3 regions of the Micromonospora sp. NPDC048887 genome follow, and region 2 is predicted to be linked to each of the others. Evidence: riboswitches for the same ligand, from Rfam matches in the RefSeq annotation. Region 2 holds a riboswitch; each other region holds the start of a gene.
The links. A riboswitch is a leader RNA that binds a small molecule or an ion and turns the genes downstream of it on or off. The one in region 2 is predicted to bind cyclic di-AMP.

Region 1 (9,413 bases), on a different contig from region 2:
GCCTGGGCCGCCCGCTCGGTCACGCCCACCTCGTCGGCGACGTCACGCAGCCGGGCGGTGGGGTTGCGTGCGATAGCCAGCAGCACGTGGCCGTGGTTGGTGAGGAAGGTCCAGTTACGGCGGCTCCCGTCCTCAACTGGTGTGGTCGCCATGGTGGTCATGCTATGGCCACCGCCGCCACCTGCCGAATCGGCGCGGTCCGGAGGCGGGCGGCGACGGGAAAGTATGAAATGCGTATCACGAATCTTGACGGCTCCCGAGGGGCGTGTGAACGTTGGTCGCGAGGCCGTCCGGCCTGGTAGTTCCCTGGTAGACGAGGTGAGCGACATGACGCCGAGGACCCCGGAGCAGGCACTTGCCGAACTGCGTGCCGGTAATCACCGGTTCGTCACCGGCGTCCCCCAGCATCCGAATCAGGACGCCGGCCACCGGGCGGCTGTCGCCGACGGCCAGCACCCGTTCGCGGTGATCGTCGGCTGCTCCGACTCGCGGCTCGCCGCCGAGATCATCTTCGATCGCGGCCTCGGTGACCTCTTCGTGGTGCGTACCGCCGGGCACACCGCCGGGCCGGAGGTGCTCGGCAGCGTCGAGTACGCCGTCACCGTGCTGGGCACTCCGCTCGTGGTGGTGCTCGGGCACGACTCGTGCGGCGCGGTCCAGGCCGCCCGCGAGGGGGTCCGGACCGGCGCCGCCCCGGCCGGGCACCTGGGCGCGGTGGTGGACGCGGTCTCGCCCAGCCTGCTGCGCGCCGCCCGCCAGGGCGTCGAGGACCTCGACGGCATCATCGACGTGCACATCGCGCAGACCGTGGAGACGCTGCTGGCCCGGTCCACCGTGCTGGCCGAGCGGGTGGCGGCGGGGCGGTGCACGGTGGTCGGCATGTCGTACCGTCTCGCCGGCGGCGAGGTGCGGACCGTGGCGCAGGCCCCGGCCCCGCTGCCCGCCCCGGCGGCGCCCGCAGACCCGGCGCTGGCGAGCTGATCCACGGGAAGACGAAAGGGGCCGCCCGAGGGCGGCCCCTTCTTCGTGGTGTCCGGCGTCAGAGCAGCGACATGTGGACGTGGTCGGTGTGGTTCGACGGCCCGCTGTAGGAGCGCCAGCCGGTGGCCGGGAACCAGATCTGCCGGTTCCAGATGACGTAGTAGATGCCCAGCCGGTCGGCGTTGCGGATGAGGAAGGCGGCCACCTCGTTGCCGTACCTGCGGGTGTCATTGTTGTGCCAGGGTGCGAAGCCGCTGTTCTGCAGCGACCAGTCGCACGCCTTGCCCTTGGGGTGCTCCCACGGCCCGCCGGACCGGTAGCAGCCCACGAAGCGCTTGAAGCCCGCGCGCCGGACCTCCTTGTAGGCGTGCAGCGTGCGCGGCGTGACGCAGCCCGAGGTGGTCGGGTCGTCCTCGCTGCACGACTCGGCCTTCCACCCGCCGTCGGCGGTGCGGCCGGGGGCGATCTTGGCGACCGGTGAGGTGGCGGAGACCAGTCCGCCGGTGAAGCCGAGACCGCCGACCAGCTTCAGCGCGCGCTCGGCCTGCACCTTCTCGCGCTCCATCGCGTTCTTCTGCTTCTCCTGCTCGCGGACCTCGGCGTCCATCGCGATCTTGGCCTGCTCGGCGCGGGTCTTGACCGCGTTGATGGCGGCCAGGCGCTGCGCGTTGAGGAGGTTCAGCTCGTCCAGGGCGTTGACCCGGCGGACGAACGAGTCGGGGGAGTTGCTCTCCAGCAGCATCGCCATCGCGCCCATCCGGCCGGTCCGGTAGGACTGGGCGGCGAGCTGGTTGACCTGCGGGCTGAGCGCGTCGAGTTCGGCCTGTGCCGTCTTCACCTCGGCCGCCAGCCGCCGCTGGCGGTCCTGCGACTTGGCGAGCTTCGCCTTGGCCTGGAGGAAGTTCCGGTTGGCGGAGTCGATCGCCTCGGTGATGAGCGGCGGTTCGCCGTCCTCCTCGTGGCCCGAGGGGTTGCCGGGTGCCGCCGCGGCGGGGGCCGCGGTCGCCGGCGTCGGCCCGGCCAGCACGGCCAGTGAGGCCAGCACGGCCACCACGGGTGTCAGCCAGCGGCGCAGGGGTGCCGTCACAGTGTTCCCTTCCGTCGGCCGCCGACCGGGTTAGCTGACGGGTTCGGGACGGAAGTGGCCCCTACCGCTGTCGCGGATTCACCCCATGTACCTGGTTCCCCGGCTCGCCCGTGGGCGATTGGGCGGCGGCACCGCTGGCGCCGGTGCGCGCCTTCGGCGGTGACCGGCAGCGAGGTTACCCGACAGCACTCGTGAGGATCTACGTCCGGAAGCCGACCAATAGCGAGATTTCGCCGTGGCGCACCGTGACCAGCGTCGCGTTTGAAATCGATGGTCACGCTGCGGAGTCTCACCATGCGGCCTCCGTACTCCTTCCGCCGCCGAGCGCCTCCAGCGCGTCGTCCCGTCCGGCCGGCGGCCGGGGCGCGGGCGGCGCCGGCTCCGCGCCGCGCGGGCGCCGTCCGGCGGTGGTCACGATCGCGGCCAGGCCGGTGGTCAGCGGTACGGCGGCGATCAGGCCGAGCGTGGCCACCGCGCTGCGGACGATCTCCTGGGCGAGGAACTCGCTGGTGAGGATCTCGCTGACCGGGCGGGAGTCGGCGACCAGCAGGAGCAGCAGCGGCAGCGAGGCGCCCGCGTACGCCAGCACGATGGTGTTGACGGTGGACGCGATGTGGGCCCGGCCGACCCGGGTCGCCGCGCGGTAGAGCTGCCGCCGGGACAGCCCGGGGTTGGCGTGCGCCAGTTCGGTGACGGTGGCCGCCTGGGTGACTGTGACGTCGTCCAGCACGCCCAGCGAGCCGATGATGATGCCGGCCAGCAGCAGGCCGTGCAGGTCCACGTCGGCCTGGAACATGGACAGCGTGGTGGCGTCCTCGCTGCCGAAGCCGGTCAGGTGGGTGGCGGACGTGGCGAGCAGGCCGAGCACGCCGGTGATCACCAGGCTGCCCAGCGTGCCGAGCACCGCCACCGACGTCTGCGCGGTGATCCCGTGGGTCAGGTAGAGCACCACGAACATGATCAACGCGGCGCCGACGATGGCCACCAGCAGCGGCGGCTGGCCGGCGCCGATGCCTGGCAGCACGAAGCCGAGCAGGATGGCGAAGCTGGCCGCCAGGCCGGCGAGCGCGGCCAGCCCGCGCCAGCGGCCGAACGCCACGATCGCGGCGGCGAACAGCACCATCAGCCAGATCAGCGGTGTGCCGCGCTGGTGCTCGGCGATGTTGTAGGACTTCACCGCCGGGTCGGCCGGATCGGTCAGCTCGACCAGGACCACCTCGTCGCCGACCGCGACCCGGGGCGCGCCGGGCCCGGCCGGGATCGGCGTCTCGACCTGGCGGCCCGCGTCCGGGCCCTGCTCGGCGGTCACCGTCACGGTGCCGCAGGGGCCGCCCCCGCCGTCCGGGGCCTCCGGGGTCGGCGGGCAGGGCTCGGTGACCACCCGGGTCACCGTGCCGTGGTAGCGGGGGACGTCCGCGCCGCCGACCGGCTCCCGGTCCTGCCGGGGCCAGAGGACCAGCGCCGCGATCACGGTGAGTGCGAACAGCGGCACCACCACTGCGACGAGCAGCCGGCGTACGCCCGGCGGCGCGGCGGGTGCGGGGCGGGTGTGGTCGGCACCCACGGCGTCTCTCCCAACGGTCGGGGCGACGCCTGGTCCGCCGGACCGGTCTGGTCACCCGGGCGGCGCGGACGTGTCGACCACGTCCGGGTCGTCGCCCGGCCATGGTAGGCAGCCTGACCTCACCGGGACCGGTGACGCTCGCCTCGCGTGATCAGGCCAGACCGGCCCGGCGTCGCCGGTACTCGTCCTCGTCGATCTCGCCGCGCGCGTACCGCTCGTCCAGGATGCGCCGGGCCGTCGTCGGGCCCAGGTACTGGGGGCCGGTCCACCGCACGGCCGCCCAGACGAGCCCCGCCAGCACCGCGAGCACCAGCAGGGACCAGATCCACATCCAGCCCATCATCGGGCTCTGCCACATCATCGGGCCGCCCTCCGTCCGTCGCCGCGGGTCCGCCGGGGTCGGCCTGCCCGCCACTTCGACGGTACGACCGGCCCGACGCGTCGGCGCGGGTCGATGTGCCCGGTTCCGGGGGCCGGAGGTCCCCGCTCAGCCGCGCTTCATCAGGCGGCCGACGGCGGCCATCATCTCGGTCGCCATCTCGTCGGCCCGGCCCTCGGCGGCGCCCTCGTGCATGCAGTGCCGGGCGTGGCCGTCGAGCAGGCCGAGGCCGACCTTGTCCAGCGCCGCCTGGATGGCCGAGATCTGGGTGAGCACGTCGATGCAGTAGCGGTCGTCCTCGACCATCTTCTCGATGCCACGGACCTGACCCTCGATGCGGCGGAGCCGGGCGAGGAGTTGGTCCTTGCTGGCGGTGTAGCCCCGGGTCGGGCTGGACGGCGCGGTCATGGAACCGAGGATAGCGTACCCCTCGGGGGTATGCTAACGTCTCGAACGTACCCCTGGGGGGTATAAGATCGGAGGGCGAGATGGAGAGCACCTACCAGGTGAGCGGCATGACCTGCGGGCACTGCGTCAACTCGGTGAGCACCGAGCTGAGCGCGCTTCCGGGCGTCACCGACGTCCAGGTCGACCTGGCCGGCGGCCGGGTCACCGTCACCAGTCAGGACCCGCTGGACGTGGACGCGGTCCGCGCGGCGGTCGACGAGGCCGGCTACGACCTCGTCGGTGCGTGACGGGTCCGACGGACCCGCGGAAACCGAGGAGACACCAATGAACACGGCGACGAAGCTCAGTGGCTTCGCCCTCGGCCTCGTGGCGGTGTTCGGCGCGGCGTACGGGATCGGCAACCTGGCCGATCCCGTCACCCCGGCCGCCGAGACCCGCCACGACGACAGCGACAGCGACCACGGGGCCGGCGACGCCGGTCACGGCGACGAGAGCCAGGCGGGCGGCGCTTCCGCGCACCTGCCCGGCGGCCTGCTCGTCTCCGAACGCGGCTACACCTTCCAGCCCGCCGCCGCCCCGGCGGGGCAGTTCGCCTTCCGGATCACCGGCCCGGACGGCGCACCCGTCACCCGCTACGAGGTGGCCCACGACAAGCGCATGCACCTGATCGTCGCCCGGCGGGACCTCTCCGGCTTCCGGCACGTCCACCCGGAGATGGACGGCGACGGCACCTGGCGCGTCGCCTCGCCGTTGGACGGCCCCGGCGTCTGGCGGGCGTTCGCCGACTTCACCCCGGGCGGCGGGGAGCCGCTCACCCTCGGCCTGGACGTCACCGTCCCCGGCGAGCTGGCCGCCCGGCCGCTGCCGGCACCGGCGACCAGCACGACTGTCGACGGCTACACGGTCACCCTGACCGGCACGCCGGAGCCGGGCCGGACCAGCCGGCTCACGCTCTCCGTCAGCCGCGACGGGCGGCCGGTCACCGATCTTCAGCCCTACCTCGGCGCGTACGGGCACCTGGTGGCACTGCGGCAGGGCGACCTGGCGTACCTGCACGTGCACCCGGAGGGCACGCCCGGCGACGGGCAGACACCCGCAGGCCCGGCGGTCACGTTCGCCGCCGAGGTGCCGTCGGCCGGGGCGTACCGTCTCTACCTGGACTTCCGGCACGGCGACGCGGTGCACACCGCCGAGTTCACCGTCCTGGCCGGCGACCAGACCGCGCCGGCGCCCGCCGCGCCGACATCCACCCCCGCACCGACCCCGGACGCCGGACACGGCACCCCCGGGCACGGGCACAGTTGAGCGCCGGAGGTGCCGCGATGACTGCCACGGGAAAGGCGCTGCCCACCGCGCCGAACCTGATCGAACTGGCGATCGGCGGGATGACCTGCGCGTCCTGCGCCGCCCGGATCGAGAAGAAGCTCAACCGGATGGACGGCGTCGAGGCGACTGTGAACTACGCCACCGAGAAGGCCACCGTCCGGTACGCCGACGACATCGCGCCGGCCGACCTGATCGCCACCGTCGAGAAGACCGGCTACACCGCAGTGGTGCCGCCGCCGCCCGAGCAGGCGGAGGCGGCAGCGGCCGGGGAGCCGGTGGACGAGATGCACGCGGCGCGTACCCGGCTCTGGGTCTCCGCCGTGCTCACCGTGCCGGTGATCGTGCTCGCCATGGTTCCGGCCTGGCAGTTCGACTACTGGCAGTGGGCCTCGCTCACGCTGGCCGCCCCGGTGGTGGTCTGGGGCGGGCTGCCGTTCCACCGCGCCGCACTGGTCAACCTGCGGCACGGCGCGGCGACCATGGACACGCTCGTCTCGCTCGGCACGCTGGCCGCGTTCGGCTGGTCGCTCTGGGCGCTGTTCTTCGGCACCGCCGGCATGCCCGGGATGAAACACCCGTTCAGCTTCGACATCACCCGCGGCGACGGCGCCGGCAACATCTACCTGGAGGCCGCCGCCGGGGTGACGGTGTTCATCCTGGCCGGGCGGTACTTCGAGGCCCGCTCCAAGCGCACCGCCGGGTCGGCGCTGCGCGCGCTGCTCGAACTCGGGGCCAAGGACGTGGCGGTGCTGCGCGACGGGCAGGAGACCCGGATCCCGGTCGGCCGGCTGGCGGTCGGTGACCGCTTCGTGGTCCGGCCCGGCGAGAAGGTCGCCACCGACGGCGTGGTCGAGGAGGGCACCTCGGCTGTCGACGCCAGCATGCTCACCGGCGAGTCGGTGCCGGTCGAGGTGGGGCCGGGCGACGCCGTGGTCGGCGCGACGGTGAACGCCGGCGGCCGGCTGGTGGTCCGGGCCACCCGGGTCGGCGGCGACACCCAGCTCGCCCAGATGGCGCGGCTGGTGGAGCAGGCGCAGACCGGCAAGGCGGCGGTGCAGCGGCTCGCCGACCGGATCTCCGGCGTGTTCGTGCCGATCGTGATCGCGCTGGCCGCGGGCACGCTCGGCTGGTGGCTCGGCACCGGCTCCGGTGCGACCGCCGCGTTCACCGCCGCGGTGGCCGTACTGATCATCGCCTGCCCGTGTGCGCTCGGCCTGGCCACGCCGACCGCGCTGCTCGTCGGCACCGGGCGCGGCGCGCAGCTCGGTGTGCTGATCAAGGGGCCGGAGGTGCTGGAGTCCACCCGCCGGGTCGACACCGTGGTGCTGGACAAGACCGGCACCGTCACCACCGGCCGGATGGCGCTGGCCGAGGTACTGCCCGCCGACGGCGAGGACGCCGCCGAGCTGCTCCGGGGGGCCGGCGCGCTGGAGGCCGCCTCCGAGCACCCGATCGCGCGTGCCGTCGCCGAGGCTGCCGCCGACGCCGGGCCGCTGCCGCCGGTCGGCGAGTTCGCCAACGCCGAGGGGCTGGGCGTGACCGGCACCGTCGACGGCCGGACCGTGGTGGTCGGCCGGGCCCGGCTGCTGCGGGAGCGGGGTCTCGACGTACCCGAGGAGGTCGAGCGGGCCGCGACCGGCGCGGAGGCCGCCGGGCGGACGGCGATCCTGGCCGGCTGGGACGGGCGGGCCCGGGGCGTGCTCGCGGTGGCCGACGCGGTGAAGCCGACCAGCCGGGCGGCCGTCGCCCGGCTGCGTGAGCTGGGCCTGAAGCCGGTGCTGCTCACCGGCGACAACACCACGGTGGCGAAGGCGGTGGCGGCCGAGGTCGGCATCGACGAGGTGATCGCGGAGGTGCTGCCCGCCGACAAGGTCGCGGTGGTCGAGCGGCTCCAGCGCGAGGGCCGGGTGGTCGCCATGGTCGGCGACGGGGTGAACGACGCCGCCGCGCTGGCCCGGGCCGACCTCGGGCTGGCCATGGGCACCGGCACCGACGCGGCCATCGAGGCCGCCGACCTGACGCTGGTCCGGGGCGACCTGATGGCCGCGGCGGACGCCATCCGGCTCTCCCGGCGGACCCTGGCGATCATCAAGGGCAACCTGTTCTGGGCGTTCGCCTACAACGTCGCGGCGCTGCCGCTGGCGGCGGCCGGGCTGCTCAACCCGATGCTCGCCGGGGCGGCGATGGCGTTCTCGTCGGTCTTCGTGGTGGGCAACAGCCTGCGGCTACGACGCTTTCGCCCGATCGGGTGAGGGGATTGAGCGGACGGCCCCCGGGGTAACCAGTTGTCGTCAGGCAACCGCACCAGTGGAGGTCATCATGGGTCTCGACGACAAGATCGACAACACCTCGCAGGACGCCACGGGCAAGGTCAAGGAGGGCATCGGCCGGGCGACCGACAACGAGCGCCTCGAGGCCGAGGGCCGCAACGACCAGGCCGGTGCCAAGCTCAAGCAGGCCGTCGAGAAGGTCAAGGACGCCTTCAAGAGCTGAGTACGCGACGCACACACACCACCGGGTCGGCCCACGGGCCGGCCCGGAGTGCTGTGTACGGACGGTGACGTTCCAGAGTGGCGGAGGCCACCGTCCACATCGATCCGGCGGGACCACCGGTGTCGGCTCCGGTGCATAGGATGCGAAGCGACCTCGAATGGGAGGAGCGTCGCGGATGGCCGATCCCGCCGACCCGTCCGGCTTCGGCCGGGTGCTGTCCGAAACCATGGCCGCGCTCCAGCGGCAGACCGCCGCGGGCGAGCAGGTGGCGCCGCCGGAAGGCGTGGGCGAGGCAGCCGACGGCCTGATCCGGGTCACCGCCGGCCCACCCGGGCAGGTCACCGGGCTGACGCTCGACCCCCGCGTGATGCGGATGGCCAGCGAGGCACTCGCCGAGGAGATCGAGGCGGCCGTCAACGCCGCTCTCGCCGACCTGCGGGAGCAGGCCACCACTGCCCCGGGCGAGGTCGACCTGGGTTCGCTCGGTGAGCAACTGCGCCGCATCCAGGCCGACGCGGGGCGCCAGTTCAGCATGTTCACCGATGCCCTGATGCAGGCACAGGACCGGCTCGCCCGCCAGGACGGGCGCTGATGCCGGTCGAGATCGATCCGGAGCGGCTGGGCGCCTCCGGGTCGGCGCTGGACTCGGTCGCGACCCGGTTCGGTGCGGCGCTCACCGCCTTCCAGGCCGAGCTGGCCGGCTTCGGCCGCCCCTGGGGTTCCGACGACATCGGCTCACTCATCGGCGCCGCCCACGACGAGGTCTCCGCGTTCGCGTTCGAGTGCTTCGACGGCGCGCTCAACGAGATCGCCGCAGCCGGCGCCGACCTCGGCCGGATGGCCGTCAGCTACGCCGAGACCGAGGCGGCCATCACCCGCAACCTCGACGGCCTGCGGCGGATGCTGGGAGGCTGAGCATGGGCATGGAGCTACCCGGCGAGTTGCGGTCGCTGCTCGGCGTTCTCGGCTACACCTGGCCCGAGGCGGACGAGACCAAGCTCTTCGAGATGGGCAACGCCTGGATCCGGTTCTCCGACACCCTCTCCGGGGTGGTGAGCGAGGCGAACACCGGGGCGGCCACGGTCTGGACCCAGCACATCGGCCAGGACATCACCGCGTTCCAGACCTGGTGGAACAAGGAGGACAGCCCCGCCGACAGCCTGCGCGACGGTGTC
Region 2 (9,413 bases):
CTGGTCTTCGTCTCCACCACCGCCGAGGGGCACACGCACACCGCGTACGGCCTCTCCCCCCGGATCACCCGGCTGATCCGCCTGGCCGAGACGACAGGCGCCGGGGTGCTGGCCCGCTGCGGCGGCTGGCGGCCCCCGCACGCGCTGCTGCGCGCGCTGCGCCCGAGCATCCGCTGGATGCTGTTCGGCGACCGCTGCGACCCGGCGGACATCCGGCTGGTCACCTCGGCGGTGGCCCGGGCCACGCTGCGCTCGATCGGCGGTTTCCGCGCCTCGATCGGCGCCCAGCACCGGCTGGAGACGCTCGCCGCGCTCGGCGGGCTGCCGGCCGCCGCGCTGGTCGGCGACCGGGACCGGCTCACCCCGCCGCCCTGCGCCGAGTCGATCGCGGCGGCGCTGCCCACCACGGAGCTGACCGTCTGCCCGGGTGCCGGGCACATGTTGATGATGGAGCGCCCCGAGAAGGTCAACGCCGCTCTGGCCGGCGTGCTGGACCGGGTACTGGCCGACCGCCCGGCGGTCCGCCGCTGAGCGTCCCCGCACGCGGGCGGCACCGACGTACGCCACGTGCGCGGCATGCCCCGGTGTGCCGGTTGCCGGCGGCCCGTACCCTCATTCAGCCCGTCGTGCCCTCCGAACACAGGAGCATCCGCGTTGACCGACCAGACCACGCTGGACCGGGAGATCGCCGCCGAGCAGCGTCACCTCGACCGGGTGTACGCCCGGCTGGCCGAACTGCGCCGGTCTGCGGCCGACGCCGAGCGGGAGGGCTACCTGCTGGCCCGGGTCGGCAACTTCGGCGCGCTGGTCGAGCGGGACGCGATGGTCTTCCACGCCGCCCAGCGCCGGCACGTGCTGGACGCCGAGCACGAGGGTCTGGTGTTCGGCCGGCTGGACCTGCGGACCGGGCAGGTGCTGCACGTCGGCCGCCTGGGCGTGCGGGGCGTGGACGCGGAGACGCTGGTGGTGGACTGGCGGGCACCCGCCGCCGCCGCGTTCTACCAGGCCACGCCCGCCGAGCCGCGCGGCGTGGTGCGCCGGCGCACGATCCAGTCCGCCTCCGAGAAGGTCACCCGGATCGAGGACGACCTGCTGGATCCGGAGGCCGCGCCGCCGGACATGGCGGTGGTCGGTGACGGGGCCCTGCTGGCCACGCTGTCCCGGGCCACCGGCCGGGGCATGCGGGACATCGTCGCCACCATCCAGCGGGAGCAGGACGAGGCGATCCGCTCCCCCGGCAACGGCGTCACGATCGTCTCCGGCGGCCCGGGCACCGGCAAGACGGCGGTGGCGCTGCACCGGGCCGCGTACCTGCTCTACTCCGACCGGGCCCGCTACGCCGGCGGCGGCATCCTCGTGGTCGGACCGTCCGGTGTGTTCGTCGAGTACATCGCCTCGGTGCTGCCCTCGCTGGGCGAGGAGACGGCCACGCTGCACTCGCTCGGCTCGCTGTTCCCCGGCCTGTCCGCGTCCCGCACCGACCCGCCGGACGTGGCGGCGGTGAAGGGGTCGCTGCGGATGCGCCGGGTGCTGGAACGCGCGGTCCGCGACGCGGTGCCGGACTCCCCGGCCGAGCTGCGCCTGCTCTACCGGGGCGAGCTGCTGCGCCTGGAACGCGCCGCGCTGGACGCGGTCCGGGACCGGACGCTGGCCCGGGGCGCCCGCCGCAACGAGGTGCGCCGGGCGGCGTTCGACGCGGTGCTCGCCGCGCTCTACGCGCAGGCCCGCACGCTGCGGGTGGGCCGGCTGCCGGAACAGCCGGCGTTCGAGGACGAGATCATCGAGCGGCCGGAGTTCCGCGAGTTCCTCAAGGCGTGGTGGCCGCGGCTGCACCCGCGGCACGTGCTGGACTGGCTGGCCCGCCCGGACCGGCTGCGCCGCTACGCCGGGGGGATCCTCTCCTCGGCCGAGATCCGGCTGCTCGGGCAGGCGTACCGCACACTCGGGACCGACGGGCTGACCGTGGCGGACATCGCGCTGCTCGACGAGCTGGACGCGCTGCTCGGCAAGCCGGTGCAGCGGGCCCGGCCCAAGCGCGACCCGTACCAGCTCGCCGGTGGCGTGCGCGAGCTGAGCACGTACGCCGACCGGCAGCGCGCCGCCCGCGCGGCGGCGCGGGAGCGTCCGGACGACTACCGCGACTACGCGCACGTGGTGGTGGACGAGTCGCAGGACGTCTCGCCGATGCAGTGGCGGATGGTCGGGCGGCGCGGGCGGCTGGCGTCCTGGACGGTGGTCGGCGATCCGGCGCAGACCGCCTGGACCGGCGACCCGCAGGAGCTGGACCGCGCCCGGGACCAGGCGCTGGGCCGGCGCAAGCGGCACCGCTACGAGCTGACCACCAACTACCGCAACTCGGCGGAGATCTTCGCGGTGGCGGCGGCGGAGATCCGCCGGCTCTACCCGGACCTGCCGCTGCCCGACGCGGTGCGGTCCACCGGCGTGCCGCCGGTCGAGCGCACGGTGCCCGCCGCCGACCTGCCGGCGGCCACCGTCGAGGCGGCCGAGGCGCTGCTCGCGCAGGTGGAGGGCACCGTTGGTGTGATCACGCCGGTGCCGCGCCGGGACGAGGTGGCCGGCTGGCTGGGCGCGCTCGGCGCGAGCCGGCTCCAGGTGGTCACCAGCCTCCAGGCGAAGGGCATGGAGTACGACGGCGTGGTGCTGGTGGCGCCGAGTGAGATCCGGGCCGACCCCGGTTCGGGGGTACGCACGCTCTACGTGGCGCTGTCCCGGGCGACCCAGCGCCTCACCACGCTCGACCCGCTCTGAGGGACACCCGTCCGCGCCCCTGACGTCACCCACAGTTCAGTTGCATACATAGCGATGTGAACATACATTGGGCCTGGCCGGTACGGGGCAGGAAGGGTGTTGGCGTGGGCGCAGGTCATGACCACAGCGGCGCGGTGGCCAACGCGGCACACCGCCACCGGGGCCGCCTCTGGGCCGCCTTCGCGCTGCTCGCCGTCCTGATGGTGGTCGAGGCGGTGGCCGCCTTCACCACCGGCTCGCTCGCGCTGCTCTCCGACGCCGGGCACATGTTCACCGACGTCCTCGGCATCGGCATGGCACTGGCCGCGATCACCGCCGCCCGCCGCGCCGGCACCGACCCGCAGCGCACGTTCGGGCTCTACCGGCTGGAGGTGCTCGCCGCCCTGGCCAACGCCGTGCTGCTCGGCGCCGTCGCGCTCTACGTCCTGGTCGAGGCGGTACGCCGGTTCGGCGAGCCGCCGGAGGTGCTGGCCGGCCCGATGCTCGTGGTGGCGGTGCTCGGCCTGCTCGCCAACATCGTCGCGTTCGCGCTGCTGCGCGCCGGGGCGAAGGAGAGCATCAACCTGCGCGGGGCGTACCTGGAGGTGCTCGGCGATCTGCTCGGCTCGCTCGGCGTGATCGCCGCCGCGCTGGTCATCGCCGCGACCGACTGGTGGTGGGCCGATCCGCTGGTAGCCGTCGGGATCGGCCTGTTCATCCTGCCGCGCACCTGGCGGCTCGGCCGGGCCGCGCTGCGCATCCTGGTGCAGGCCGCGCCGGAGCACCTCCAGGTGACCGCCGTGCACGACCGGCTGGCCGCCGTACCCGGCGTGGCCGAGGTGCACGACCTGCACGTGTGGACGCTCACCTCGGGCATGGAGGTGGCCTCGGCGCACCTGACCACCGACCCGGGCGTGGACCCGGGGCAGGTGCTGGCCGCCGCGCGGGCCGCCCTGCACGAGGACTTCTCCATCGATCACGCCACGTTGCAGGTCGAACCCGGAGCGTCGGCCGGCGTGTGCGGGAAGACCGAGTGGTGATTAGGGCAGACTTAAATCACTGTGGCTGTTGTAGTCTTATGCCGGTTTTGCCCCACCTGGTGGCGTTGCTCCACCGAGCCACGCCCGGGCAGCGCCGGTAGTGTCGGTCGCGGCCGCACCCGCGGACGCCACCGGCCCCGGTGGGGCGGCCGTCGCCTAATCGTCCGCAGGGACGAGCCGGGGAACCACGTACGTGGGGTGCATCCGCGTCAGCGGTAGGGATCTTCCGTCCCGAACCCGTCAGCTAACCCGGTCGGCGTTGACGGAAGGACGTGTGAATGCCCCACGTGGCACCTGTACGACGGACAGCCGCCCGGTTGGCGGCCCTGCTCGTCGCGACGCTGGCCCTCGGCGTCGCGACTGTTCCGGTCTCCCCCGCCTCGGCGGGGCCGGCGACCGGCCTGCTCGCCGCCGCGCCCGGCGGCGACGACGAGGGCGGCACGCCCGAACTGCGTGCCCAGCTCGACGCCGCCAGCAAGGGCTGGCTGGAGGCCAAGGCCGCGCTGAACCGGTCGGTGAGCCGCCAGAAGCAACTGAACGAACAGCTCAAGACGGTCGGCGCCGAGCTGGCCGTACGCGACGCCAAGGTCGGCGAGATCGCCGCCGTGGCGTACCGCAACGGCCGCCTGGGCACCGCCGGGGCGCTGCTGGGCAGCAGCAGCCCGGAGGGCTTCATGGACCGGGCCGCCGCGCTGGAGCAGGTCGCCGCGCACGAGGACCGTACGCTGCGCGACCTGATCGCCACCCGGGACCAGGCCACCCGCACCCGCGCCCAGCTCGACGGCGAGATCCGCGAGCAGCGCAAGCAGGTGACGGTGATGGCCAAGCGCAAGGAGCAGGCCGAGCGCGCCCTGGAGGTGGCGAACGACCGCGCCACGCGCAGCAGCAGCGGCGGCAGCGTCCAGGGCACCTCCACCAAGAACGCGAAGCCGGCGCCGCGCAACTCGGACGGCTCCTGGCCCCCGGAGTCGTGCAGCGTCAACGACCCGACCCCGGCCAACGGCTGCATCACCCCGCGCACGCTGCACGCGCTGCAACAGGCGAAGGCGGCCGGCTTCACCAGGTACGTCTCGTGCCACCGGCCCAGCGGCTCGGGCGAGCACCCGAAGGGGCGGGCCTGCGACTTCGCCGCGCAGAAGAACGGCTTCGGCGGCGTGGCCTCCGGCGGCGACCGGACGTACGGCAACAACCTGGCCGCGTACTTCGTGCGCAACGCCGACCCGCTCGCCGTGCTCTACGTGATCTGGTTCAAGCAGATCTGGCTGCCCAGCAGCGGGTGGAAGTCGTACAGCGGGGGCAACGGCGACCCGTCCAGCGACCACACCAACCACGTGCACCTGTCGGTGTACTGAGCGCCCGGAAGGGGCCGGCCGGATCAGGCCGGCCGGCCCTCCAGGGTCGCTCCGAGACGCGCCGCCAGGCCCAGGTGAGCCGCCCGGGCCTGGCGGAACGCGTACCCGAACAGCGGTGCCGGCGCGGTGAGCGTGATCTCCACCTCGACGCGTACCGTGCCGTCGTCCTCGTCGCGCAGCCGGGTGTGGTTGCGTACGGTCGTCGCGGGCTGCTGCCGGGCGACGGTGACCACCTCGTCCTCGCTCGCGATCAGCACGTCCGCCTGGTAGGTCACCGGGAAGTGCAGCGGGCCGAGTTGCAGCCGGTCGGTGATCGCGTAGCTGGCCAGCGCGCCGGGCCGGGCCGGCAGCTTCCGGACCCGGACGATCAGCGGATGCAGCTCACCCTGGCGACTCAGGTCGCCTAGCAGGGCCACCGCTTCGGCCCGGCTGCACCGGGCCTGCACGGTGTAGCTGAAGCTGTCGCTGCTCTGCAAGCGGGCCCCCTCGCCGTCGTGCGTCGCGCACGATCGTCCCGTACCGACGCCGGACTGGCAACGGGTAGAAGGTCCCCTGGCCGCAGGGGGTGCGAACGGCGCTCAGGCGCCGGGCAGCACCTCGGGGGTGTCGTCGGCGAACCACGGCTCGGGCGCGCCGAAGAGGCCGAGCAGGCCGGTCACCCAGAGCTGCCGGTGCACGAACCGGCTCGGCTCGGTGACCACGAGCTTGACGCCGCTGACCTCGCAGGTCTGGAAACCGGCGACCATGGCGCTGATGCCGACCGAGTCGATGAACGTGACAAGCCGCATGTTCAGCTCGATCCGCGCGGGGCGGGCCTTCGCGAGCACCTCGGCGATCGCTTCCCGCACCTCGTACGCGGTGTCGACGTCGATCTCCCCACGGGGCGCGATCTCGACGACACCACCCGGCCGCACCGACTTCACGATCGACAGGCTCACGCGAGCACCTCCACTCGCCCATGACGGGCGCCTCATCAGTACGCGGGCCGCGACCGAGAGTATTCCTCCCACGCCCCGGTCGCCACCCCCCGGGATGAGCAATTCGCGAACTGGGCACACCTGGGCGTACCCAATCCGGACCACCGGGTTCCAGTTTCCCCCTGTGGCGGGCCACGGCCAACCGTGCGACCGGGCGGGCCCGCCGATCCCGCGGACCAGGGTAGCTGGCGCACGCACGTCCCGTCCGCACCCGTCCCGGCGCGTTCGGGTGCTTCGTCCCGTTCACCGGCCGCACCCGCCATGACCCGGGCGTGGTTTGCCGCCGGGTCCGGTGGGGCACTGCCCGGGACAGTGACCGCCGGATGGACACCGGAGTCCGAAGTGGCCGCCGGCCTTCGGCACCCGAGGAGGTAGAACGATGTTCGGAACCAACCTGCTGGACCGCCGGGGCAAGGCCGAGCGGGTCGCCGACCAGGCGTGGCAGCACCTGCTCTCCGCCGTCGGTTCCGCCGGTGACAGCATGCGCGACGCCACCCGGACCGCCCGCCGCAGCTCCTCCGGCCTGGCCGACGACGCCACCGACCTGGTCGGCTCCGCCGCCGAGGAGGCACGCCGCCGGGCCGGTCTCGCGTTCGACGCGCTCGCCGGCCGCCGTCCCGCGCTGCCCTGGACGCTGCTGATCGCGGCGGCGCTCGCCGGCGCGGCGATCGGCTGGGCCGCCGGCACCGCGGCACGCGCCGCCGGCAGCCGGGACCGCGCCGCCGACGACATCGAGTTCGTGGACGTGGACCGGCCGAACTCCCCGGCCGGCCTGGACGGCTGACCCCAGACGCGCCAGACACGGTGGCCGCCCCCGGGACTCCCGGGGGCGGCCACCGTGCTGCCTCACCCGGATCGGGCGAGGGCCGCTCACCCGGAACGCGCGCAGGATCGCGGGTGCGGGACCACGTGCCCGTGCCGCGACCGACGGGAGGGAGAGCCGGATGGCCACCGACACGATCACGCGTACCGACCGGGACATCCAGTCCGCCGTGCTCGACGAGCTGACCTGGGAACCCCGGGTCGGCCCGGACGAGATCGGGGTGACTGTCACCGAGGGCGTGGTGACGCTCACCGGCCGGGTGGACAGCTACGCCAAGAAGTGGGCCGCCGAGCGGGCCGCGCACCGGGTCACCCGGGTCCGCGCGGTCGCCAACGACCTCGCCGTCCGGATCGGCACCGCGGCCGGGCGGGAGGACCCGGAGATCGCCGTCGCCGCCGTCCGGGCGCTGGAGTGGGACGCGTTCGTGCCGATCGAGACGTTGCAGGTGACTGTGGCCGACGGCTGGGTCACGCTGCACGGCGAGGTCGAGTGGGAGTACCAGCGGCGGGCCGCCGAACGCGCGGTCGCCCGGCTCACCGGCGTGTGCGGGGTGAGCAACGGCATCGCGGTGCGTCCCACCGCCCACCCGGACGGAGACGACCTGGCCGAGCGGATCGTGGACGCGCTGGCCCGCAACCGCGCCACCGAGGCCGAGGAGGTCGACGTGCGGGTGCACGGCGACACGGTGCTGCTGGACGGGCAGGTCCACTCGGCCGGCGAACGCGAGGAGATCGAGCGGGTGGTGTGGAACGCCCCCGGCATCCGCGAGGTGCGCAACCACCTCGCCGTGCGATGAGGCGGAACCACCCCGCCCGGGTGAGCCCGGCTCACCCGGGCGACCGCCACCGTGGTAGGCATGAGTGATCCGAACCGGCTGACCACGAGCGGGCGGGTGAGTGCCGGATGACCACGCCACTTCAGGTCACCACCGCGCGGCTACGGGTCCCGGTGACCGAACGCGACCATGTCCGCGGGCCGGTGGACGCGCCGGTCACAGTCGTCGAGTACGGCGACTTCCAGTGCCGGTTCTGCGGCGCCGCGTACCCGAACCTGACCGAGGTGCTGCGTCAGCGGGCCGACGTGGTGCGGCTGGCGTACCGGCACTTCCCGATCACGAACGTCCACCCGTACGCGGAGAACGCCGCGGAGACCGCCGAGGCCGCCGCCGCGCGGGGCCGGTTCTGGGAGATGTACGACTGGCTCTACCAGCACCAGGACCAGCTCGACCCGGTGCACCTGTCGCTCGGCGTCGAGCAGATCGGCCTGTCGCCGGAGGAGGTCGCCGCGGAGGTCGGCCGCCAGGAGCACGCCGACCGGGTCCGGCAGGACTTCGTCGGCGGCATCCGCAGCGGCGTCGACGCCACCCCGACGCTGTTCGTGAACGACATGCGCCACGACGGCGGCTACGACCTGGCCGAACTGCTCGCAGTGGTGGACGCCGCCGCCGACGCCTGAGAGCTGTCAGATCAGGCGCAGCTCGCGCGCCCGCCGGACGGCGTCCCGCCGGCGGGTCGCGTCGAGCTTGCGATAGATGTTGCGCACGTGCGTCTTCACTGTATTCACCGACAGTGACAGCTCTGCGGCGATCTCCACGTTGGACAGGATGCTCTGGAGGTAGCGCAGGACGGTCAGCTCCCGCTCGGTGAGCGGCTCGTCGAGCGTGCGGGCCGGACCGTCCGGCGCTGCGGTGGCCGGTCGCGCGTCCACGCCCCGGACCAGCTCGGTCACGGTGGCCCAGTACGCGGTGCCGGAGTCCAGGCGCGCGGCGAGCAGATCGCGTACCCCCGGGTCGGCCCGGGTGAAGACGCGCCGGAAGCCGTCCGGCTCGGCGAGCGCCAGCACCTCCTCCAGCAACCGGCCGGCCCGCCGGGCGTCACCGGCGGCGTCGGCCAGCGCCGCGTCGAGCAGCCCGGCGCCCAGCCGCACCGGCAGCGGCCAGTCCGCCGCGCCGGGCCCGGTCCAGTCGGGCAACGCACGCTCGGCCGCGTGGGCGTCACCGGCGCGCAGCCGCAGCCGCGCCGACGCGAGCGCCGGCGCCGGCCCGTCACCCGCCGCGTCGAGCAGCGCCCGGGCACCGTCGAGGTCGCCGACGGCGGCGCGTACCTGTGCCTCGGCGGCGGCGAGCCGTCCGCCCAGCTCCGGGCCGGGCGCGGCCGTCCGCGCCTCGGTGAGCGTGCGCAACGCGCCGCCCGGGTCGCCGCCGTCGGCCAGCAGTCCCGCGCGGCAGAGCGCGGTGAGGGCGGCGCCGCCCGGCTCCGCGCCGGCCGGCCCGGCGAGCGCCAGGTGGGCGGTAGCCTCCGCCGGCCGGTCCCGCTGCCAGTCCACGAACGCCAGCGCCAGATACGCGTAGCCGCAGTCGGACCGCGACGACCAGCCCTGGCAGGGCGGCATCGCCAGCGCCTCCCGGGCCAGGTCCTCGGCGGCCCGCAGCGCGCCCCGGGCCGCCTCCAGCAGCGCCGCACGGCTGACGCAG
Region 3 (9,413 bases), on a different contig from region 2:
GAGGACCCGGACAACACCGAGACGCTGCTGGAGCTGGTGCGCGCCGCCAGCACCCACGACCCGGCCGAGCCGACCACGCTGCGCGCGTACGTGGAGCGGATGCGCGACGGCCAGACCGAGATCTACTACGCCACCGGCGAGAACCGGACCACCATCGAGAACTCGCCGCACCTGGAGGCGTTCCGCGCCAAGGGCTACGAGGTGCTGATCCTCACCGACCCGGTGGACGAGGTGTGGGTCGAGCGGGTCGGCGCGTACGACGGCAAGACGCTGCGCTCGGTCGCCAAGGGCCAGGTGGACCTGGAGACCGAGGAGGAGAAGGAGAAGGCCGAGGCGGAACGGCAGGAGTACGCCGACCTGCTCACCTTCCTCGGCGGCGCGCTCGCCGACAGCGTCAAGGAGGTGCGCCTGTCCACCCGGCTGACCACCTCACCGGCCTGCGTCGTGGGCGACGCGCACGACATGACGCCGACGCTGGAGAAGATGTACCGGGCCATGGGCCAGGAGGTGCCCCAGGTCAAGCGGATCCTGGAGCTGAACCCGGCCCACCCGCTGGTCACCGGGCTGCGCAAGGCGCACGGGGAGGGCGGCGACCCGGCCGCGCTGACCGAGACCGCCGAGCTGCTGTACGGCATGGCGCTGCTGGCCGAGGGCGGCGAGCTGGCCGACCCGGCCCGGTTCACCCGGATCCTGGCCGACCGCCTGGCCCGCGGCCTGTAGCGGTGAGGCGGGGCCCCTTCTCGTCGCGCGGGCGACAAGAAGGGGCCCCGCCTCACAACTGGCCGGGGAAGAACCCGTGCCGGGCCAGCGGCTCGACGATCTGGTGCTCCTCGTACGACAGGTGCGACAGCAGCGTGTCGGTGAGCAGGTCCACCGCCTCCTGGAGCTGGGTGAAGTCGCCGGGCCGGCGGACCAGCTCCACGAGCGCGCGGTCGACGCTCTCCACCACGCCGTGGATCACCACGTGTTCCTCCTCGAGGCGGTCCAGCACGGCGGCCAGCCCGGTCTCGGAGCGGCGCAGGTGCGGGAAGATCGAGGCGTCCTCAAGCCCGTGGTGCTGGGTGACCATGGTGCAGTACGCCGCGCAGTACGCCCCGAGCGTCCAGTTGTTCTGCCGCATGGTCATCTCGTTCAGCGCGGCCCGCGCCCGGCCCGGCGAGACAGTGCCCCGCTTGACCTGTTCCAGCAGGTCGCGCACCTGGGCCAGCTCCTGGCGCAGGTGGTCGTGCACGTCCACCAGGTGCTGCCCAGCGGCCTGTCCCCGGGGCGGGTAGACGTGCCCGGCCGGCGGCGGCGGGGCGCTCGGGCGAGTGGACTCGTCCCAGGGGCGGCGCGCGCTCAGGCGTACCCCCGGGTCCGGGGTGGGCGTGACCCCGAGCGTGCTGGGCGCGCCGGCGGCCTGTTGCCCGGTGGCCGCGCGGGGCTCGGGCGGGGTGCGCTCGGCGGCGACCAGCTCGCGCACGGCGGGCGCGACCTCCTGGCCGAAGATCTGGATCGCGCGCGGCTCGTCGCTGCCGAGGATGAACGTGGTGATGCCGTGCTCCAGCGTGAGCCCGGCCAGTTCCTCGACCCACTGTTCCGGCGGCCCGGCCAGGAAACCGGCCGACGAGCGGGCGAACGTGCCTGTCACGTTGAGCATGCGGCGGATCGCGGCCGGGTCGCGTCCGGCGGCCCGGGCGCCCTCGTCCACCAGCGCGTTCAGGGCGGGCAACTCGTCGGGACCCTTCGGCAGGTACGACAGCGACGGCAGCCAGCCGTCCGCGGCGCGGCCCACCAGGCGCAGCATGCGCGGCTTGTACGCGCCGACCCAGATGCCCACCGGGTGGGCGGGCGCCGGGCCGCGCTTGGCGCCGACCACCCGGTAGTGCTCGCCGTCGAGACGGATCATGCCGCGGTGGTCGGTGTCCCAGACCTCGCGGATCACCCGGATCGCCTCGTCGAGGGCGTCGACGGCCGCGCCGGGGGACAGGCGCCGCCCGCCCGTTGCCTCGATCGCGTCCCAGAAGGCGCCCGCCCCGAGCCCCAGCTCGACCCGGCCGCCGGTGAGCAGGTCCAGGCTGGCGACGCTGCGCGCCAGCACCACCGGCTGGCGCAACGGCAGGTTGAGGACGTTTCCGGCCAGGCGGACGCGTTCGGTGGCGGCGGCCACGTAGGACATCAGCGTCCAGGTGTCCAGGAAACCCGGCTGGTACGGGTGGTCCTGGAAGGTGACCAGGTCCAGTCCGACCTGCTCGCAGAGCCGGGCCAGCGCCACCACCTGGTCCGGCTGCGCGGCGGCGGGGGTGAGGAAGCCGCCGAAGGTCAGCTCGTGTCCGTGATCGGTCATCCGTCCCGCCTCCCGTGATCTTGCCCAGCCCTGCCACGGTAGCGCCCGGTCGCCCGGCCGGGTGAAGGGCATCACAAGAAGTGGACGATCGGCGCAAAGCGCTCCTAGCGTCGGTTTCGTTCGCAGTAGCGGACACCGCGGGCCGGAAACGCCAAATCCCGCCGCCGGCCGCGGTCACCGAACCTCGTGCGGGAGCGGGGGAACCACACGTTCCACGGTGCATCGTCACCTCGGGGTGAAGCCGCCACCGGCGGCCGGGCTCCTCGGCCCGAACCCGACAGCTCACCTCGTCGGCGTGGAGGAATCCACATGGCAACCGAATACTCAGCCCGAAGCCGCCGTACCGCTCTCGGAGCGGTGATGGCCGGCGCCGCCCTCGGCGCCGCGACCCTGTTCGGCTCGGCCGCTCCGGCCAGCGCGGGCGTCAACTGGGACGCCGTCGCACGCTGCGAGTCGGGCGGCAACTGGAAGATCAACACCGGCAACGGCTACTACGGCGGGCTCCAGTTCTCCCGTGCCACCTGGAACGGCTACGGCGGCCAGAAGTACGCCGCCCGCGCCGACCTGGCCAGCCGGTCCGAGCAGATCGCCGTCGCGGAGACGGTGCTGCGCGGGCAGGGCATCGGCGCCTGGCCGGTCTGCGGCAAGAAGGGCGGCTCGGCGAAGAAGAGTTCCGGGCCGGCTGCGGCCGAGAAGCGGTCAGGCGCGAAGAAGGCCGCGCCGCGGCGACCGGCCACGAAGAGGGCCGCGCCGGAGCGGGCCACCACCCTCGTCGCGCCACAGCCCAGGACCGGCACGGGGACGTACCTGGTCCGGCCGGGGGACACGCTGTCGGAGATCGCCGTGGCGCAGCGCGTGGACGGCGGCTGGCGTGCCCTGCACGAGCGCAACCGCGCGGTGGTGGGCGACGACCCGGGGCTGATCTTCCCCGGTCAGCGGCTGCGTCTGCGCTGACCGGTCTCGCGGACGCCCGGCCGGTTCACCCCGGCCGGGCGTCCGCGCCCGCGCGACACGCGTCCCGCCGGTCCGCGACACGCCGCGTTGCCGGTGTCCGGCCTGCTCGCGGCACCGGGACGCGGCCCGCGAGGGCCGGTAGGCGCGATTCGTCGGGGGCGGTTGCTAGGGTCACGGTCCTCGGCCAAGACGTGAAGAAAGCGCTGATATGACCAACGACCCGTTCTCGGCGGCGGCGAGCATCGACGAGCTGCTGACCCGTACGCAGCAGGCGCTCACCGCGATGCGCTCCCGGGCCTCGGCGCACGCCGACGGCGAGGCGGCCGACCTGCTGCGCGCCGAGGGCACGGCCGCCGGCGGCCGGGTCCGCGCCGTCGCCGTCCAGGGTGGCCGGCTGGATTCCGTGACGATCGACCCGGAGCTGGCCGGCGAGCCGCTGGACGTCCTCTGCGGGCACCTCGTCGCCGCCGCCAATGCCGCGCTGTCCGAACTGGACGCCCAGGTCAGCGCATCCGCGCGGGCCGACGCCGACGCGCTCGCCGCCCGGCTGGGCAGCATGGGCGACCAGGCCGAGCTGTTCGGCCGCGCGATGCACGAGGCGGCTGCGCGGATCCACCGCGACCGCGGCACCGCGTCCCAGGGCGCCCGCCCGGCCTGACGAACCGGGTGCCCACCCGGACGACGCGGCGAAGCGCCCGGCTCGACGCGACGCCGTCCGGCAAGCCGCGATGCCGTCCGGCCAGGCGCCGTGAGGGGCCCGGCCGGGCATGACGAGGCGGCCGGCCGTCGGGAGGACGACGACCGGCCGCGCTACGCCACGGTCAGCTCAGGGTGACCGCGGTGTCGTCGACGACGAAGGACGTCTGCAACGAGCTGTCCTCCACGCCGCTGAACGAGATGGTCGCCGTGGTGCCGGCCAGCGACGAGATGTCGAAGGACCGCTGCACGTAGCCGGTGGCCTTGTTCAGGTTGGAGTAGGTGGCCAGCGTGGTGCTGCCCGCCTTGACGGTGAGCTTGTCGTACGCGGTGCTGGTGGTCGACTCCGCGCTGTCGATGTGCAGCCAGAAGCTCAACGTCGCGCGGCATCCGGCCGGGATCGTCACCGACTGACTGAGCGTGTCGGTGTGCGACGAGCCGTACCCGTCCAGCCACGCCTTGTACGAGCCGCCGTGCGCGGCCTGGCCGCTGTCGGTGGTGATGACGCCGGACGAGGCGCTCCAGCTCACGTTGCCCGACTCGAAGCCCGGGTTGGCGAGCTTGTTGCCGGAGCAGCCGCCCGACGGCGGGGTGGTCGTGGTGCTCGGGGTGGGCGTCGGGCTGCCGCCGGAGCAGGTCGGGTCACCGGACTGGGCGGGCACGCTCACCGCGTCCCAGGCCGCCTTGACCGTGTTGAACTCCGTGCAGCTGCCCGGGTAGAGGTTCTTCGCCGCCTGCAGCGTCCAGGTGCGGTACTTCAGGTACGACGAGGACGAGGTCTTCAGGAGCATGCCGTTGTACATGATCTTGATGGCCTTCTGGATGCCCAGGCCGGTCACACTGCTGCCGTTGCAGGTCGAGCTGGACGGCTGCCCGTTCGTCGGGCTGCTGCCGTTCGCCAGCAGGTAGAACCAGTGGTTGCCCGGCCCGGCCGCGGCGTGCACCTCGGTCGACGGGATGCTGCTGGAGTAGCAGTTCGGGTCGCCGAGCGCCGACGGGTTGTACATGTTGCGGATCGGGCCGGAGCCGACCAGGTTGATCTTCTCGCCGACCAGGAAGTCCGGCGCGTCGTAGCTGGACGGCTCGTTGGCGAACCACTCGGTGGCCGCGCCGAACGTGTCCGCCACGAACTCCTGCGTGCCGCCGCCGGAGATGCCGCCCGGGGTGTTGTCGTCGATGCCGTGGCCGATCTCGTGCGCCACCACGTCCAGCGAGCCGATCCACTGGCCGGCGGTGTTCTTGCCGATCTGCACCTGGCTGCCGTCGTAGTAGGCGTTCTGGTCGTTGAGGCCCACCCGGATCGGCCAGTAACCGCCGTTGCCGTTGGCGCCGTTGCGGCCCAGCCACTGGGCGAGCATCTTGTGCTCGGTCTGCGCGGAGAACAACGCGTCCACGCAGCCGGTCTCCTTGTTGGTGCCGGTGCCGTTGCCCCACACGTCGTCGGAGCCGCTGAACGTGGTGTTGTTCGCCGCGTCCTGGCAGCTCAGGTTCGTGACGGTCGGGTCCTTCATGGTGTACGTGGAGCCCGACTGGGTGGTGTTGAGCGTGAGCGGGCTGGGCCCGTTCCAGGTGCCGGTGCCGGTGCCGCGTACGACGTGTTCCTGCTTGCGCAGGACCGCGCCGGTGCGGGCGTCGACGTCGACGGTGAGCCGGCTGGGGCCGTCCGCGCTGGTGCCGCGTACCGTGGTCTCCCAGGCCAGCGCCGGTGCGGCGCCGAGCGTGTAGACCACGAGTGTGGTGCCCTCGACCGCGCTCACGGTCTTGAGCTGTGCGCGCGCCGTCTTCGTGGCGGCGGCCTGGGTGAGCGCGGGCGTGGTGGCGAGGGCGCCGATCGGGCGCTGCTGGGCGACCGAGGCGTACTTCAGGTTGCCGGCGGAGTCCGTGGCGAGCACGAAGTCGCCGCCGACCACCGGCAGTCCCTTGTAGGTGCGCTCGTAGGGAACGTACTGGGTGCCCTCGGAGGAGATGACCGGCTTCTGGACGAACGCGTCGTCGGTGCCGGCCTGCAGGTATGCGGGACGGTCCGCGACCAGCGCGCGGGCCGAGTCGGCGGCGGCCACGCGGGCCTGGGCCGGGTTCGGGGCGGCGGGCCCGGGTGGCGCGGCCTGCACGGCCGCGGCGGTGCCGGCGGCGAGGATGCCGGCCGCGGCCGCGCCGGTGAGCGCGGCGAGGCGAGGTGAGAGTTTCACGGGGGTTTGCTCCTGTTCTACAGGCGCGCCGCACGGAGCCCGGTGGGGACGGGCGGCGCGGTGGTGCGAGGCAGGGTGACGGCCGGTCACCGGAGCTGCCGGCGTGGCTCCGGGTCGACAGATCGACCGTCGCGAGTCGCCGGGGGTCGGCGGCTCGCTGGTGCACAATCACACGCCGCGCGAGCCCGGAGCAATAAGTGACCTGGGCAACCACTGGCAGTCGGGCGTGTCGCCGCACGCGTCGATTCAGGCAACCATGATCTTCAATAGCCCCTGATCAGGGCGAACATTGCCGACGGTGGATGGGTGCCGGTGCAAATTGCGGACGTTGCCGCTGTGTGCGAATGGCGCGCATAGACGCGAGGCCGCCGCGCGTACCGCCGGGCGGCGGCCGAGTCGCCGCCCGGCCGGGGTCAGCGCGGGCCGCGGGTCCGCGTCGGCGACACGGTGGGCAGCGGTGGCAGTGACGGCGTCAGCGTCGGCCGCGAGGTCGGCCGGCCGGTCGGGTCCGGGCTGGGGCTCGACGAGGAAGGGCTCGGGCTCGGCGAATCCGACCGCGTCGGCGCGGCGGTGGTCGGCGGCGGCGCCGCCGAGCGGGTCGGCTCCGGGGTCTCCCCGGGGAACTTCGGCTCACCGAAGCGGTACTTCTCCGGGTCGAGCTTCATCGCCGCCGTCGCCCGGGTCATGAACTGCCGCCAGATCGGCGCGGCGCCGGTCGAGCCGTACACCTCGTAGCTGCCGTCAGTGGTCCGCAGCGGCTTGCCGTCGGTGGTGCCCAGCCAGACGGCCGAGGCGAGCGCGCCGGTCCAGCCCACCATCCAGGTGTGCACGTTCTGCGTGGTGCTCTGCCCGGCCTGCCAGGTGCCGGTCTTGCCGGCGGAGTCCCAGCCGTTGCCCAGCTCGGCGGCCCGCACCCGGCGCAGCGTCCAGTCGAGCTGGTCGATCGCCTCGCGGTCCAGGCCCAGATCCGTCGTACGGAGCTGCTCGGTCCACACGTCCTCGTCGTCCTTGCTCACCGACCGGACGAAGTGCGCGTCGGCACGCTTGCCGCCTGCGGCGAACGTGGCCATCCCGTTCGCGTGGTCCTGCACCGTGATGCCGTACTGCCCGATGCCGACCTCGGTGGAGAACCGCTTCGCGACCTCGTCGGCGGGGTCGCTGCGCAGGTCGACGCGCTGCGGCCGGGGGTTGCCCCGGACCGTCTCCCACATCGACTCCACGCCGGCCTGCCGCGCCGTCTCGATCACCTTCGACGTGCCCAGCTTCTCGGTCAGCTCGAAGTAGGTGACGTTCAGCGAGGCGACTGTGGCCTCCCAGAGCGCGCAGTCCGGCTGGCAGGCGGCGTGCTCGGCGTTGCGGATCGGCCCGGCCGCGCTGCCCTTGGTGCGCCCCGAGGCGGGGAACTCCTTGGTGTCCGGCGAGTCGAACCGCTGCTTCACCGAGATCCCGTCCCGGACGGCGGCGGCCAGGTCGTACACCTTGAACGACGACCCCGGCGGGTGCTGGCCGAAGCCGCGGGCCTCGCCGTTCTCGTCGGAGTACCAGCCGGCGTAGTCCGCGCCCGAGCCCTTGTCGCCGCCGTAGTAGCCGAGCACCCGGCCGGTCCCCGGCTCCACCGCCACCAGCGCCGCCTGCCAGTTGCGCGGCTGGCCGCGCACCGCCCGGGGCGCGGTGTCCCGCCGGATGTCCGCCGCCGCCTCGGCCGCGTCCTGCACGCGCTTGTCGATGGTGGTGACGATCCGGTAACCGCCGTCGCGGATCACCTCGTCGGGCTTGCCGCGGAACGGCTCGGTCTCGCGCAGCTCGGCCAGCACGTGGTTGACCACCAAACCGGTCGGCCGGTCCAGGTCGGACCGGCCCGCGTCCTTGTCGATCGGCCGGACCGTGTCCGGGTACGCGAGATCCGCCGCCTGCTGCGGCGTCAGGTAGCCGAGCTTGACCATGCCGTCGCGGATGTAGTTCCACCTGTCGATCGAGTTCTGCCGGGCCAGCGCGTTGCGGCGCGGGTCGTAGCCGGGCGAGCCCTCCGGGTCGGCCGGGTCCGCCTCCGGCTGCTTCACCATCGCGCAGAGCACCATCGCCTCGGCGGGCGTGAGCTGCCGGGCGGCGGGCGCGTCCCGGCGCACCGTCTTGCCGAAGTACGTCTGCGCGGCCGCCTCGATGCCGTACGCGCCCCGGCCGAACGGCACGGTGTTCAGGTAGAAACCGAGGATCTCCTCCTTGGAGTACGCGTCGTCGAGCTTCCACGCGATCACCGCCTCGCGCAGCTTCCGCGAGTAGGTGACCCCGCGCAGGTCGGCGGCGATGCGGGCGTACTGCTGGGTGAGGGTGGACGCGCCCTGCCGCTGCCGGCCGCTGACGTTGGCCCAGGCCGCGCGCAGCACGCCCTTGACGTCGATGCCCTGGTTCGTCCAGAAGGTGCGGTCCTCGGCCGCCACGATCGCCTGCTTCGCCGAGTCGTTCATCTGGTCGTACGGCACGATGGTGCGGTTCTGTGCGCCCAGCTTCGCCATCGGCGTGCGCCCGTCGGCATAGTAGACGGTGGTGGACTCGGGCAGCGTCAGATCGCTCGGCGTCGGCACGCTGTCGAAGTAGTAGCCGCCGGCGACCAGACCGCAGCCGGCCAGCAGCGTGGTGACCGCGAGGGCGGCGAGCAGACGTCGCCGCCTGCGCCGGGGACGCGCCGGGGCAGTGCCGCCCGGTTCCGGCGTGGATCCGCTGTTCCGCACGCGATACCTCCGACTGCTCGGCTGAGTCGTGCCCGGCTCGCAGGCTAACCGAGCCGCGCCGACGGCACCGGCCGACGACGGCTGCCGGTGTGGCGCGGGGCCGGGCCGGTGCGGAGTGCCGCCGCCCCGGTGGAGGGAACGGCCGTCAGCGCGCCGGCCGGCCGGGGATCCGGTCCTCGCGTTCCCGGCGGTCGGCCCGGCGGGTCCGCCACCTGTCGTTGCCGCCCGCGTGGAACGGCGCCGGCCGCCACAACGACCAGACCCGTGTGCCGTCCGGGGCGGCGAAGGTCTCCCGTTCGGCGTACCCGAGCCGCCGCAGCAGCTCCTCCTGCTGCCCGGCGCACGGGTGCGCGTACGTGGGCAGGCTCAACGTGTCCATCCGGCGCTGCGCCGCGGTCAACGCCTGCGTCGCGCCGCCCCGGGGCGCGGCCAGCAGTGCCAGGTGGTTGTGCGCCTCCGCCGGCCGGCGTGCCGCCAGCCCGTCACCGAGGCGGCGGAACCGGTCCTCGTCCGGCCCGG

Region 1: another riboswitch for cyclic di-AMP. It lies ahead of AB0C17_RS18695 (hypothetical protein); the one in region 2 lies ahead of AB0C17_RS04030 (hypothetical protein).
Region 3: another riboswitch for cyclic di-AMP. It lies ahead of AB0C17_RS21470 (transglycosylase family protein); the one in region 2 lies ahead of AB0C17_RS04030 (hypothetical protein).

What each region holds. Positions count from the first base shown of each region.
Region 1 covers NZ_JBEZGA010000011.1:140,700-150,112, reverse strand. Annotated here, with positions in the region: gene AB0C17_RS18705 (helix-turn-helix domain-containing protein) at 1-161, opposite strand, end outside; gene AB0C17_RS18700 (carbonic anhydrase) at 328-981, shown strand; gene AB0C17_RS18695 (hypothetical protein) at 1,040-2,068, opposite strand; cyclic di-AMP (ydaO/yuaA leader) riboswitch at 2,072-2,203, opposite strand; gene AB0C17_RS18690 (YibE/F family protein) at 2,358-3,632, opposite strand; gene AB0C17_RS18685 (SHOCT domain-containing protein) at 3,784-3,963, opposite strand; gene AB0C17_RS18680 (metal-sensitive transcriptional regulator) at 4,120-4,419, opposite strand; gene AB0C17_RS18675 (heavy-metal-associated domain-containing protein) at 4,500-4,706, shown strand; gene AB0C17_RS18670 (hypothetical protein) at 4,744-5,724, shown strand; gene AB0C17_RS18665 (heavy metal translocating P-type ATPase) at 5,742-7,997, shown strand; gene AB0C17_RS18660 (CsbD family protein) at 8,065-8,238, shown strand; gene AB0C17_RS18655 (YbaB/EbfC family nucleoid-associated protein) at 8,414-8,830, shown strand; gene AB0C17_RS18650 (hypothetical protein) at 8,830-9,153, shown strand; gene AB0C17_RS18645 (hypothetical protein) at 9,156-9,413, shown strand, end outside.
Region 2 covers NZ_JBEZGA010000002.1:177,481-186,893, reverse strand. Annotated here, with positions in the region: gene AB0C17_RS04045 (alpha/beta hydrolase) at 1-531, shown strand, start outside; gene AB0C17_RS04040 (AAA family ATPase) at 655-2,769, shown strand; gene AB0C17_RS04035 (cation diffusion facilitator family transporter) at 2,874-3,788, shown strand; cyclic di-AMP (ydaO/yuaA leader) riboswitch at 3,932-4,062, shown strand; gene AB0C17_RS04030 (hypothetical protein) at 4,067-5,140, shown strand; gene AB0C17_RS04025 (SRPBCC family protein) at 5,164-5,616, opposite strand; gene AB0C17_RS04020 (STAS domain-containing protein) at 5,719-6,078, opposite strand; gene AB0C17_RS04015 (hypothetical protein) at 6,497-6,901, shown strand; gene AB0C17_RS04010 (BON domain-containing protein) at 7,062-7,736, shown strand; gene AB0C17_RS04005 (thioredoxin domain-containing protein) at 7,844-8,395, shown strand; gene AB0C17_RS04000 (LuxR C-terminal-related transcriptional regulator) at 8,402-9,413, opposite strand, start outside.
Region 3 covers NZ_JBEZGA010000014.1:87,898-97,310, forward strand. Annotated here, with positions in the region: gene htpG (molecular chaperone HtpG) at 1-720, shown strand, start outside; gene AB0C17_RS21465 (LLM class flavin-dependent oxidoreductase) at 773-2,326, opposite strand; cyclic di-AMP (ydaO/yuaA leader) riboswitch at 2,492-2,637, shown strand; gene AB0C17_RS21470 (transglycosylase family protein) at 2,636-3,280, shown strand; gene AB0C17_RS21475 (YbaB/EbfC family nucleoid-associated protein) at 3,489-3,938, shown strand; gene AB0C17_RS21480 (M4 family metallopeptidase) at 4,102-6,165, opposite strand; gene AB0C17_RS21485 (transglycosylase domain-containing protein) at 6,579-8,894, opposite strand; gene AB0C17_RS21490 (hypothetical protein) at 9,040-9,413, opposite strand, start outside.